One region of the Planococcus sp. APC 3906 genome, then DNA from elsewhere that is predicted to be linked to it. Evidence: riboswitches for the same ligand, from Rfam matches in the RefSeq annotation. Region 1 holds a riboswitch; each other region holds the start of a gene.
The links. A riboswitch is a leader RNA that binds a small molecule or an ion and turns the genes downstream of it on or off. The one in region 1 is predicted to bind S-adenosylmethionine.

Region 1 (4,224 bases):
GTTTCAATTGTTAAGACCATTAGGAGATCGCGTAATTATTAAGCTTATCGAAGCTGAAGAAAAAACTTCAAGCGGGATTGTATTGCCGGGATCGGCACAGGAAAAACCGCAGGAAGGCAAAGTGATCGCTGTTGGCAACGGACTTATCCGCGACAATGGACAGCGCACTGAATTGGACGTCAAAGAAGGCGACCGGGTCATCTTCTCGAAATATGCAGGATCTGAACTTAAATACGAAGGCAACGAATACTTGATCTTGCGCGAAAACGACATTTTAGCTGTATTAGGCTAAGCCATATATTCCCGCAATTTGCGGGCGATACATTAGAACACGTTAACTAGATAGAGGAGGAAACTAAACATGGCAAAAGAGATTTTATTCAGCGAAGATGCACGCAGCCAGATGCTGCGCGGTGTTGATAAATTGGCAGATGCAGTGAAAGTGACACTTGGGCCGAAAGGGCGCAACGTTGTACTTGAGAAGAAATTCGGTTCGCCCCTCATCACGAATGACGGCGTAACGATCGCGAAAGAAATCGAACTTGAAAACCCGTTCGAAAACATGGGCGCGAAATTGGTGGCGGAAGTCGCTTCTAAAACGAATGACATCGCAGGAGACGGTACGACAACGGCAACGGTGCTTGCGCAGGCAATGATCCGTGAAGGCCTTAAAAACGTCACTGCAGGCGCGAACCCTGTCGGCATCCGCCGTGGGATCGAATTGGCTGTTGAAAGCGCTGTGGAAGGCTTGAAAGCCGTTTCCCAGCAAATCGAAGGAAAAGAATCCATTTCACAAGTTGCGGCAATTTCTTCTGGAGATGCTGAAGTGGGCAACTTGATCGCTGAAGCGATGGAGCGCGTTGGCAACGACGGCGTTATCACGCTGGAAGAATCACGCGGCTTCACGACGGAATTGGATGTTGTGGAAGGCATGCAATTCGACCGCGGCTACCAGTCGCCATATATGGTGACAGATTCGGATAAAATGGAAGCGGTCCTTGAAAACCCGTTCATCCTTGTCACTGACAAGAAAATCGGCAACATCCAGGAAATCCTTCCAGTGCTTGAGCAAGTTGTTCAGCAAAGCAAACCGCTATTGATTGTAGCGGAAGACGTTGAAGGCGAAGCGTTGGCTACATTGGTCGTCAACAAATTGCGTGGAACGTTTAATGCTGTAGCTGTTAAAGCTCCTGGCTTCGGCGATCGCCGCAAAGCGATGCTTGAAGACATTGCTGCACTTACGGGTGCGGAAGTCATCACGGAAGACCTTGGCTTGGAATTGAAAACAACGAACATCACACAGCTTGGCCGTGCATCGAAAGTTGTCGTATCGAAAGAAAACACGACAATCGTTGAAGGCGCTGGAGACCAGCAGAAGATTGTTGCCCGCGTGGCGCAAATCCGCAACCAGCTGGAAGAAACGACTTCAGAATTCGACAAAGAGAAATTGCAGGAACGTTTGGCGAAACTTGCCGGCGGCGTAGCAGTCATCAAAGTCGGAGCGGCTACTGAAACCGAATTGAAAGAACGCAAATTGCGCATTGAAGATGCTTTGAACGCAACGCGCGCAGCAGTAGAAGAAGGAATCGTTGCAGGCGGTGGTACAGCGCTTGTCAATGTCTACAATAAAGTCGCGGAACTTCTTGAAACAAGAGAAGGCGACGAAGCAACAGGCGTCAAAATCGTTCTTCGCGCGTTGGAGGAGCCAGTACGCCAAATCGCAACGAACGCAGGCCTTGAAGGATCGATCATCGTTCACCGCTTGAAATCGGAAGAAGTCGGCATCGGCTTTAACGCAGCGAATGGCAAATGGGTCAACATGCTTGAAGAAGGAATCGTCGATCCTACTAAAGTGACGCGTTCAGCACTACAAAACGCGGCATCTGTAGCAGCGATGTTCTTGACGACTGAAGCAGTTGTCGCAGACATCCCAGAACCAGCAGGTCAAGGCGGCGGCATGCCTGATATGGGCGGCATGGGCGGCATGATGTAATTCATCAGCCCTTCCAGAAAAAATCCCTTTCACTTAGTGAGAGGGACTTTTTCTATTTTAATGGATAAAATATTAAATTGATTTCTTCTAAGTGTATTGTAATAAAATGGATCGTCTGTTATTGTATTAATCATATCAGATTACTCGGCATTTAATTTCGAGTATACATAAATTCTTATCTAGAGAAGTGGAGGGACTGGCCCTTTGAAGCTTCGGCAGCGGAACTAATTGGAAACAATCCAATTTGTAACTGTGCCAAATCCTGCAAGTGCCTTAGACAGCACTTGAAAGATGAGAAGAGCCGGACCGTGAGCCCCTCTTCTTAGTTATGGAGAGGGGCTTTTTTCTATTCAAGGGAAGGCCAGAAGCAACGAAAAATGAAAAGTAGGGAGAGATAGCAGATGAAAAAGCATTTAATTGGTGTGTTGGGGGTTGCAGCATCCCTGTTGCTAGCAGGTTGCGGAAATGATCAAGCATCTGGAGAAGATGCGAAAGAAGTGCGGGTTGGATTCGGAGTGGGCACGTACGAGCAGCAATTCAAAGAAGGCATTTTGCCCATCTTAGAGGAGAAAGGATACACCGTTGATACGACAACCTTCTCCCAGAATATGCAGTTGAATCCGGCAATGCAAGAAGGTTCAATTGATGCAAGTATTTTTCAGAGTACCGCTTATATGGAAGGAATGAATGATGAATTAAACATGAATATGACAGGTATTGCTTTCGTGCCGAGTGCCCCTCAAGGATTATATTCAGAACAACATCAATCCTTGGATGAAGTGGAAGACGGAACGACTGTAGGGGTGCCGAATGATCCGGTAAACCAGGAAAGAGCGGTGCGTATTCTTGAAGAGTTGGGATGGGTGACTGTCTCATCTGATGCAGGTGTGACTGATTTTAACCTAAAGGGTGTTGAAACAGCCGATTACGATATTGATATCAAAGTATTAGACCCTGCTCAAATTCTAGTATCGCTGCAGGACATTGACTTTGGTGTCGTCAATGGCAATTATATTGCCAATGCTCCGGACCGGAAAATTACAGATGCCCTCAAGATTGAAGATACACCTGAACAGCATCGGATCGTTGTAACGATTGATGAAGAAAATGAAGATGCAGAATGGGCGAAAGATTTGAAAGCAGCATATGAATCAGAGGAATTTAAGGAATACATCGAGTCGAATGAACAGTATGACGGGTTCATCTTGACAGAGGAATGGAATTAATAACTAAGAACGCGGGTTAGAAAAAGAAAGGTGAAGTGTATATGGATATCACAGCAGCTAATACTTTTGAAGAGCGTTTGCAGATACTAACACGTACGGTTTCCTCCTTCTCAGAGAGAGCGGCCGAAAATGATCTTGAAGGAAGGTTTCCATTTGAGAATTTTAAAGAACTGAAAGCAATCCATTATCCTTCATTGACGATTCCGTTGGAGTATGGGGGAGCGGGCATCTCGTTATATGAGATGCTGCGCTGCCAAGAAGTGATCAGCAAGGCAGATGGGTCCACAGGATTATCCATCGGCTGGCATATGGGAATCATTAAAGATCTGGGAGAAAAGAATAGATGGAAAGAGTCTACGCTAAAAACTTTATATGATGATGTCAGAGAAAATGGGACGTTGATCAATAACTGTGCGACTGAAAAACAAACAGGAAGTCCGACAAGGGGAGGAAAACCTTCCACAACGGCTAAAAAGGATGGGTTGCATTGGGTTATTAATGGCAGGAAGACGTTTACAACAATGGCTCCCGTATTGGATTATTACAACGTAACAGCGACGATTGAAGAGACAGGTGAAATTGGATTTTTTCTCATTCCACGGTCAAAAGCGGGAGTAGAAATCGAAGAAACCTGGGATAGCATGGCGATGAAAGGCACAGGGAGCCATGATTTGATATTGAATAACGTCAAGCTTGAGGAAGACTCATTAGTCGAAATTCTCGAACCCGGAAAAAAACAGGCAGCTGGATGGCTGCTTCATATTCCGGCATGCTACCTCGGCATTGCACAGGCAGCACAGGATTATGCCATCAGTTTTGCAAAAGAATACTCGCCGAATAGTCTTAACGGTCCAATTATCGAGCTGCCGAATGTGAAACAAAAGATTGGTCAAATCGAATTGGAATTAGTCAGAGCGAGACATTTTTTATATTCTGTGGCGAAGCAGTGGGATGAGTCGAATGAAGAGGAACGATCAAAGATGAATCCGGAATTGGCAGCCGTGA
Region 2 (4,224 bases), on a different contig from region 1:
AAAAAGAGACAGAAGACAGCCTTTACTGCCATTCTGTCTCCTATCGATTTAAAAGAGAATTTTCAGTGCCTTTTGTGGAGAAGGGCACTGTTTTTTATATTTTGCAAAACAAAGGCGTTATTTAACTTTAATAACGATTTTTCCGCGAGCATGATGAGTTTCACTTAACGCATGTGCAGCTTGAAGTGATTTTTCATTAAAATCAAAAGTTTCGCCAATCACTGCTTTTAATTTCCCGGCCTCATACAAATCAGCTAGCTTCTGCAATTGTTCACCTTTTGGATCAAGCCATAAGAAACCTGCTTCAACTTCATACTTTTGCGCCTCTTCTTCATTTGGCGGTGCAGCAATCGAAACCAATTTGCCTTTTGGTTTTAGAACTTTATAGCTGTTAGACTGAACTTCTCCGCCCATTGAATCCAAAACAAAATCATAATCATGCAGAATTTGGCTGAAATCTTCCGTTTTGTAATTAATCACTTGGTCTGCACCCAAGGATTTCACAAACTCTTCATTTTCTTCGCTTGCTGTCGTTGTGACATAAGCACCGAGTGATTTAGCGATCTGAATCGCAAAGGTTCCAACTCCGCCAGCTCCTGCATGAATAAGAACCTTGTCATCTTTCTTTACGCCTGCAAAGTCTACCAGGCATTGCCACGCAGTGAGCCCTGCCAGGGGAATAGCCGCAGCTTCCTCGAAACTCATTGAAGCGGGCATTTTAGCGAGCAAGTTTTCATCCACTGGTGCATATTCAGCGTAAGTGCCCTGTCTTGTTGTGGCTGGCCGTGTAAAGACGCGCTCACCTACTTCAAAGTTTCTTACGTTGCTTCCTTTTTTCACAATAATTCCTGCAGCATCCCAACCGAGGATAATCGGAAATTCAAATGGCAGCATATCGGTTAAATACCCTGCACGAACTTTCCAATCGATCGGGTTAATGGAGGTTGCATGAATCTCCACTAACACTTGATCTTCGTGAATTGAAGGTTGGTCTACTTCTCTTTCTTGTAACACATCTTTATCTCCATATTGGTCAATGACAATTGCTTTCAAGTGATGACCTCCCTGTATTTTAGCTGGAACAGTTCCTGATCTGTTTTCCCATGAAAAAGCAGGTTAACAGAAATGTTTGGCTCCAGCTGATTAGTAGAAGAGTAACAAAAATAGAAAAGCGCCGTCAATATTCCTGATTCCTGCGCGCCATTAAAGAGGGAGAGGCCTTTCAAAATATGATTATGAATCAAAAACCTTAAATTTCCATGGGAAAATCAGTGTAAATTCAAAATAAATGAAAAATGTGTTTGACAGGAGAGCCAATGTCAAATACTATCGTTAATATGTAAAAAAATTAAATAACTTATCAAGAGAGACTGAGGGACAGGCCCTGTGAAGTCCAGCAACCATCATGTTTATGAGAGGTGCTAATTCCTGCAGGGTGTTTTTCATTCTGAGAGATAAGAAATTGGTCGAGCCTCTTTCCTATTTGAAAGAGGCTTTTTTGCATCTAAAAACAGGGAGATCACACGCACGTTCCGCAAGAATAATAACAATAAGACAGAGAAAAGGGGCTTGAACATGAAAAGAAATCATTATTTATTCGTATCATTGTTTTTATTAGCAGCAGGCACACTCGGCGGCTGTTCGTCAAAGGAAGCGACAAGCGCAACGGGCGACCAAGTGATTTTGGTAGGGACGCAGAATGATTACCCGCCATTCGCCTTTGCGGACGACAACAATGAGTTGACCGGCTACGACATCGAAGTGGTCAAAGCGATTGATGAACAATTGGACGGCTACGCATTCGAGTTTGTCGCCGTGCCGTGGGACAGCATGTTTCTTGCTTTGGAGTCCAATAAAATCCAGGCAATCGCCGACCAGGTAGCTAAGACGCCTGAACGCCAGGCAAAATACTTGTTCACCGATGAATCTTATTTTGCCGCTGAAACGGTCATTGCCGTGAAATCGGGAAGAGAAGACATCCAAACGATCGAAGATCTGGAAGGCAAGGCGGTCGGCGCATTAGCGGGCGATTCGTATACGCTTTTGCTGGAGGAATACAACGAAACGGCGAAAACCCCGATCGACTTGAAATACAGTGAAAGCGGCAACCCTTCGGAAATTCTGCAGGATGTCCAAAATGGCCGTGTGGATGCTTATGTCAATGATCCGATTATGATCGATGCGGTGTTGGAAAAGAACGATTTGGGCGTCGAGATCGTGGGCCAGCCCTTGGTCAATGATGACATGGGCATTGTCTTGAAAAATGGCGAGCAGGGCGAAGAGTTGAAAGCATTGGTAGACCCGATCCTGGAACAGCTTAAACAGGACGGCACCTTAGCAGAACTATCGGAAAAATGGACTGGCGGAGAATATATTCCTGAATAGGTTCGTGGAAGGAAAGAGAAAATGGAGAATTTACTGGATCTGAATTTTTTAATCGAAAGTTTTCCTGCCATTGTTTCCCGGCTGCCCATTACGATCGGGATAGCGGTCGGCTCCTTGGTTTTGAGTTTGTTTATCGGCGTGTTTACAGCATTGATCAAAATATACAAAGTTCCGGTATTAAGCGTAATTTCATCGATATACGTTTCGTTTATCAGGGGAACGCCTTTGCTCGTTCAAATCTACCTCGTGTTTTACGGCATACCGAAAATCATTTACTTTTTGCAGATCGAATACGGCTGGCTGCAATCGGCAGACGTCAATAGCATAGCGCCTGAAGTCTATGCGCTGCTGGCATTTTCCGTCAACCTCGGTGCGTATTTATCCGAAACGATCCGGTCCGCCATCGAATCGGTGGACCGCGGACAATTTGAAGCCGCGAAAGCGATCGGCATGAGCCCGACGGCGATGATGCTGAAAATCATTTTCCCGCAGGCGTTGGCCGTCGCGATACCGAACCTCGGCAATATGTTCATCAGCACGATCAAGGACACGTCGCTTGTGTTCATCATCGGGGTCATCGACATTATGGGGCAAGCCAAAATTCTCGGTTCACGCGGCTTGGCATTTTTTGAAGTGTATATTGCGGTATCCATTGTTTACTGGATTCTTTGCATCATCGTGGAGCGGGTGCTCGTGAAAATAGAGAAGCGGGCGCGCAGATATGAAAGAGGGATTGCGGCATGATCAAGTTAGAAAACATCCACAAATACTACGGCAGCCAGCACGTCCTGAAAGGAATCGACCTCGAGGTCTCGAAAGGCGAGATTGTTTCGATTTTGGGGCCAAGCGGATCGGGGAAATCGACGCTGCTGCGCTGCATCAATTTCCTGGAACAGCCGACGAGCGGCATCGTGGAAATCGGCGGCAAAAGAGTAGACGTCGAATCCGCCAGCAAAGCAGATGTGTTCGCGCTGCGGACGTCGACCGGAATGGTCTTTCAACAATATAATTTATTTAAAAATTTGACCGTGCTGGACAATGTCATGATTGGGCTTACGAGCGTCAAGCAATTGAAAAAAGACGAAGCAAAAAAGAAGAGCCTGGACATCCTGGAGCGGGTCGGATTGACGAACCGGCTCAGCCATTACCCGGCACAATTATCCGGCGGCCAGCAGCAGCGGGTGGGGATTGCCCGCGCGCTTGCGCTGAATCCCGAAGTTCTATTGTTCGATGAACCGACATCTTCACTTGATCCGGAGCTGGTTGATGAAGTGTTGGCCACGATCAGAGGCGTAGCAGCGACCGGGAAGACGATGTTCATCGTGACCCATGAGCTCCAGTTCGCCCGTGAAATCTCGGACCGCGTCATTTTCATGGAAGACGGCGTGATTGTCGAAGAAGGAACGCCCGAACAGCTTTTCACGCAGCCGAAAGCGGAAAGAACAAAGCAGTTTTTAAGTAAAGCAAGCCGGAATAAATAAAAAGGATCAACGAGCTTGGATATGGGAAGGATGTTTTGGAATGAACCCAATCGAACAAATTTTGAAAAGCTTTCCTATCGTCATACTTGACGGGGCAATGGCGACGGAGCTTGAAAATTACGGCTGCAATTTAAACGACCGTTTATGGTCAGCGAAAGTGTTGATGGAAAATCCGGAATTGATCAAGAAAGTCCACCTCGATTATTTTCAAGCCGGCGCGGATTGCGCGATTACGGCGAGTTACCAGGCGACGATCGAAGGCTATAAAGAAAAAGGGCTGACGGCTGAAGAGGCGGCGGACTTGATCACAAAATCGGTGAGGCTGGCACAAGAAGCGCGCGATGAATTTTGGGCGGAG
Region 3 (4,224 bases), 160 kb from region 1:
TGATTTTTTTCATGTGGGTTTCTCTCCTTTTATTATCGTTTATCTATTGCTTTGGACGTCCAGTCTCCAAGTTGCTGAAGAATTTGGACGAGAACGATCAAGATGACGACGGTGACGATCATGATGGTATTGTCGTAGCGGTAATAACCGAAGCGGATCGCCAAATCGCCGATGCCGCCCCCGCCGACGACTCCCGCCATCGCGGAATAGGCGACCAACGAGATGATGGTGATCGTGACGCCTTGGATGATGCCCGGCTTCGCTTCCGGCAACAACACATCTTTGATGATCATCCACGGCGTGGCGCCGACCGCAACTGCCGCTTCAATGACGCCTTTGTCGATTTCCCGCAGCGAGGTTTCAACGATGCGGGCAAAAAACGGGATGGCAGCGACCGATAGCGATACGCTTGCTGCCGCTGGTCCGATTGTCGAGTCCACCAATAGCTTCGTCAATGGAATCAATGCGACGAGCAGGATGATGAACGGAATCGACCGCACCATGTTGACGATAAAGCCGAGAATCGACTTGATTGCCCGGTTTTCCAGAAACAAGCCTTTGTCGGTGACGAACAGCACGATGCCGAGCGGCAAGCCGACGACAATGGCAATCGCGAGCGACACGCCGATCATGTATAAGGTTTCGCCGAACGCTTTGGAAATATCCGGCCATAATTCGATCATATGCTGAAAATCAAAGCCCATTTTGAATCACCTCCACTTTTGCGCCACGGCCTTCCATATACGTAATGGCCCTCCGGATGTTGTCGGGATGCCCTTCAATCTCCATCAAGAACAAACCGAGCGGCTTTTCCTGTATATATTCAATCGTGCCGTGGAGAAAATTCCCTTTGACGTCAAAATGCTGGACGGTATCGGTGATGACGCCTTCTCCGGCCACCGCTCCCTTGAACTGCACTTTGATGATGCTGCCTGTACACGCATCGAGAATCGGCTGCGGCACATCAAACGACACGACCGAAGAAATGAACTCTTTCGTCAAATCGGTTTTGGGATCTGAGAAGATGTCGTAGACTTCCCCTTCCTCGATGACCTTGCCGTCCTGCATGACCGCCATGCGGTCGCAGATTTCTTTGACGACGTTCATTTCGTGGGTGATGAGGACAATCGTGATATTCAGTTCCCGGTTGATCTTTTTCAACAGCCGCAGGATCGACAGCGTCGTGTTCGGGTCCAGCGCGGATGTCGCTTCGTCGCAAAGCAGGACCGACGGGTTGTTCGCCAGCGCCCGTGCAATGCCGACGCGCTGCTTTTGCCCGCCGCTCAGCTGTGCCGGATAAACGTCTTTCTTATCCGCCAGCCCGACCATGTCCAGCAGTTCGTCAACCCGTTTCGCCGACTCTTCTTTTGGCCGCTTCGCCGCTTTCAGCGCAAATGCGACGTTTTCGCCGACCGTCTTTTGGCTGATCAAATAGAAATGCTGGAAGATCATGCCGATTTTCAGCCGCGCCTGGCGCAGCTTTTCGCCGCGAAGATGGGTCAGGTTCAAGCCGTCAACTTCAATATCGCCGCTTGTCGGCTGTTCCAATAAATTCATGCAGCGCAGCAGCGAGCTTTTCCCTGCTCCCGAGTAGCCGACGATGCCGAAAATTTCGCCTTCGTTGATGGCCAGCGTGACGTTGTCGACGCCGGTCACCAGGCCATTTTTTGTTTTGTAGTCTTTTGATAAGTTCTGTATGCGGATCATGATGGCCCTCCTCTTTCCTGCCAATAAAAAAGTGCCCCTTTCATAGAGAAAGAAGCACCGTAAATGGAATTGGTTTATCTTTCAGAATGAAATCATTCTGCAGGATTTAGCACCTTCCCAGCTCGTGCTGGGGGTTGCTGGACGTCATCGGGCCTGTCCCTCGGTCTCTCTTGATAATGTTCCATATGAAGTTGTGTGTTGGCTTGGATTCAATAGTAAAGGACATTCCAAATGCTGTCAAACCTTTTTTGGCAAAGAAATTGATTTTTTGAAATTGTTGGAGCTGTTTCGAGGAGAGGTACTATTCATATTAGGTGGTATTCAAAACCATTAAGGGGCAAATCCATAATAGAAAAAGAAGTGCGCGTAAACACCAAATACTGAAATCACTAAACATAGAAAAACAAACAAAATCATCATGATTATTTTCGACGCTTTTCCAATTGCTAGTTTCTGAATCCCCTTATAAGTATGAATGCACAACGCCGCCACCAGCGGGATCATCAACAAGAAATAAAAAACGAAGATGCCATTTGCAAACACATCAAAGTAATCCCGATCCACACTTTCAGCCGTTCTAAAATAATGTGTAAACCAAACATATGAAATGAGAAAAGCCGATTGCATCACCACCGCATAAATGAACAAAGGAATTCGGTATCTCCCCAGATTGCTCAGCTTCCAAAAAACAAAACAATACATGATCGCTGCAATTATCCCTGTATATAAATTATACGGATAAAAAATACAATCACCTTCCTGAGCTCTGATTTCTTTCAACTTCAATCATACCAATAATACCCATAAATTCAATTTCCCCTTAACTGCAGGCTGCTTTAAACACTCCAATTTAATCACATTATTTGGAATTATATGTTAAAGTCAAGCTATAGAATCTGTAATGACAGCGGAGGTGAATGATCCTGTATGCAATTGAATCATCGTTTTGGTTAAAGCTGTTCTTTTTAATTGCCGTTATGTCTTTAGCGATGTTCCTATTCAATGCACTCATGCGCAAACTCTTGAAAGTGGAGCGGCCAAAAGCGTTCTCCCATAACCATGTGAACGATACACACAAGAAAATCGACTGGAGCATCCGGATTTTGTTCATTTTCCTGATGCTGATCGGCGGTTTTATCAATGCAACAAGGCTTGATGAAGAGACTTATTTGTTCTTGGAAACCTGGTTCCTATTGTTTGTACTGGTCTTCATCACTGAAACAATCCGGGCGGTCATGGAGCGGAAATATGCGAAGAATCCGAATGCCTATCTTTATACCGTCTCACAAATGGTTTTCGCCACGCTTCTTGTGATTGTCGTATTTTCCACTGATTTTTTCGGTATCTTTTAACTTTCCGTTGCAAGCACATCCATTTTCAGCAATTCCGCTTCCACCTAAAAAATCCATTCCATTGGACCAGTTGTCCTCGGGAATGGATTTTTTAGCTGCTCTTTTTCTAAAGGCGTGTATTTATTGATCCCCTATATTCCGCAGCAAGAAAACCAACGCAATGGAACAGCCTAACGTCAATGTGATCCACAACGGAATAAACGGATCTAACACTCCTATATTCCGGTAACTGATCACCGTCATGATGATTAACGCCAATCCATAAGCTGTGGCTTTTACGAGCACCACCGAACCCACTACCGGTCCCCAGCGGTTTTTTCGCCATAACAATAGACCGCCAACAATCATGGAAGGGGTTAACAGCGTCAAATCGACAGCAAACACCACCGCCGTTGGATGATCCGTTTGCAAAATGCTTTCGTGCACCTGCCCGGTAAAGACAAAACTGAGCGACAATGCAATCCACATGCCCCCGAGCAATGCCGCAAACATCAACATAAATACGCTTACGGTTTTATACGGGAGCTTTTCACTGAAGCTTCGACTCCATTCCTGCACATCGGTTTGGAGCAACGCCAAAACAAGTGCGTATATTGAAAACACGAACAACGCTGCGTAGAGCAAAAAGAACACATTAAAGACAGCGCCGAAAAGATAGAACATGTAGTTGTAGATCATATACCACAACGATCCCATCCAGAAGAGCCGGCCTCTTTTAGAAGCACGCAACGAATAAAACAGCGAAACCAGCAGCATGGGCACCATGAGAAACAAAGTCACAAGATCGTTGCCTTGCCAAGCAGCAACAACGAGCTCATTGTCCCGGTAAAGCCCTTCAACGAACAGCCCGCCCCAAGAGGAAATACCAGCCATCAACGCGATCAACACCGAAACGAGCAGCAGGGTTTTATGTTTCATTTTCAGCATCCGAATTTCCTCCCTTTGCCAGAACCGCTAAACTAATTGTTCTTTATCGTTAGACGGATTTAATGTGGAGGTTTTCATGTTTTTGTTATTACCAATCCTACTACAATTAAGATAGCCTTACTCAGAAAGTTTCAATCAGTTTTTTTTTCAGCAGCAGATAAGTATGTTCTCACAAAAATACACCCTCATCATTCAGATTTTGGATGTGCATTTTATATGGAGTTTAACAAGAAATAAG

Region 2: it holds a riboswitch for S-adenosylmethionine, as region 1 does, so the genes downstream of both, QMA09_RS12665 (transporter substrate-binding domain-containing protein) here and QMA09_RS05110 (MetQ/NlpA family ABC transporter substrate-binding protein) in region 1, are expected to answer to the same signal.
Region 3: it holds a riboswitch for S-adenosylmethionine, as region 1 does, so the genes downstream of both, QMA09_RS04410 (methionine ABC transporter ATP-binding protein) here and QMA09_RS05110 (MetQ/NlpA family ABC transporter substrate-binding protein) in region 1, are expected to answer to the same signal.

The regions. Positions count from the first base shown of each region.
Region 1 covers NZ_JASDCW010000005.1:161,346-165,569, reverse strand. The annotation lists gene groES (co-chaperone GroES) at 8-292, shown strand; gene groL (chaperonin GroEL) at 362-1,993, shown strand; SAM riboswitch class I at 2,166-2,291, shown strand; gene QMA09_RS05110 (MetQ/NlpA family ABC transporter substrate-binding protein) at 2,395-3,219, shown strand; gene QMA09_RS05105 (acyl-CoA dehydrogenase family protein) at 3,261-4,224, shown strand, end outside.
Region 2 covers NZ_JASDCW010000022.1:17,109-21,332, forward strand. The annotation lists gene QMA09_RS12660 (NADP-dependent oxidoreductase) at 118-1,053, opposite strand; SAM riboswitch class I at 1,355-1,461, shown strand; gene QMA09_RS12665 (transporter substrate-binding domain-containing protein) at 1,576-2,385, shown strand; gene QMA09_RS12670 (amino acid ABC transporter permease) at 2,407-3,129, shown strand; gene QMA09_RS12675 (amino acid ABC transporter ATP-binding protein) at 3,126-3,866, shown strand; gene mmuM (homocysteine S-methyltransferase) at 3,907-4,224, shown strand, end outside.
Region 3 covers NZ_JASDCW010000005.1:3,304-7,527, forward strand. The annotation lists gene QMA09_RS04400 (MetQ/NlpA family ABC transporter substrate-binding protein) at 1-13, opposite strand, end outside; gene QMA09_RS04405 (methionine ABC transporter permease) at 33-704, opposite strand; gene QMA09_RS04410 (methionine ABC transporter ATP-binding protein) at 694-1,707, opposite strand; SAM riboswitch class I at 1,779-1,887, opposite strand; gene QMA09_RS04415 (hypothetical protein) at 2,038-2,487, opposite strand; gene QMA09_RS04420 (DUF4181 domain-containing protein) at 2,625-3,059, shown strand; gene QMA09_RS04425 (hypothetical protein) at 3,180-3,986, opposite strand.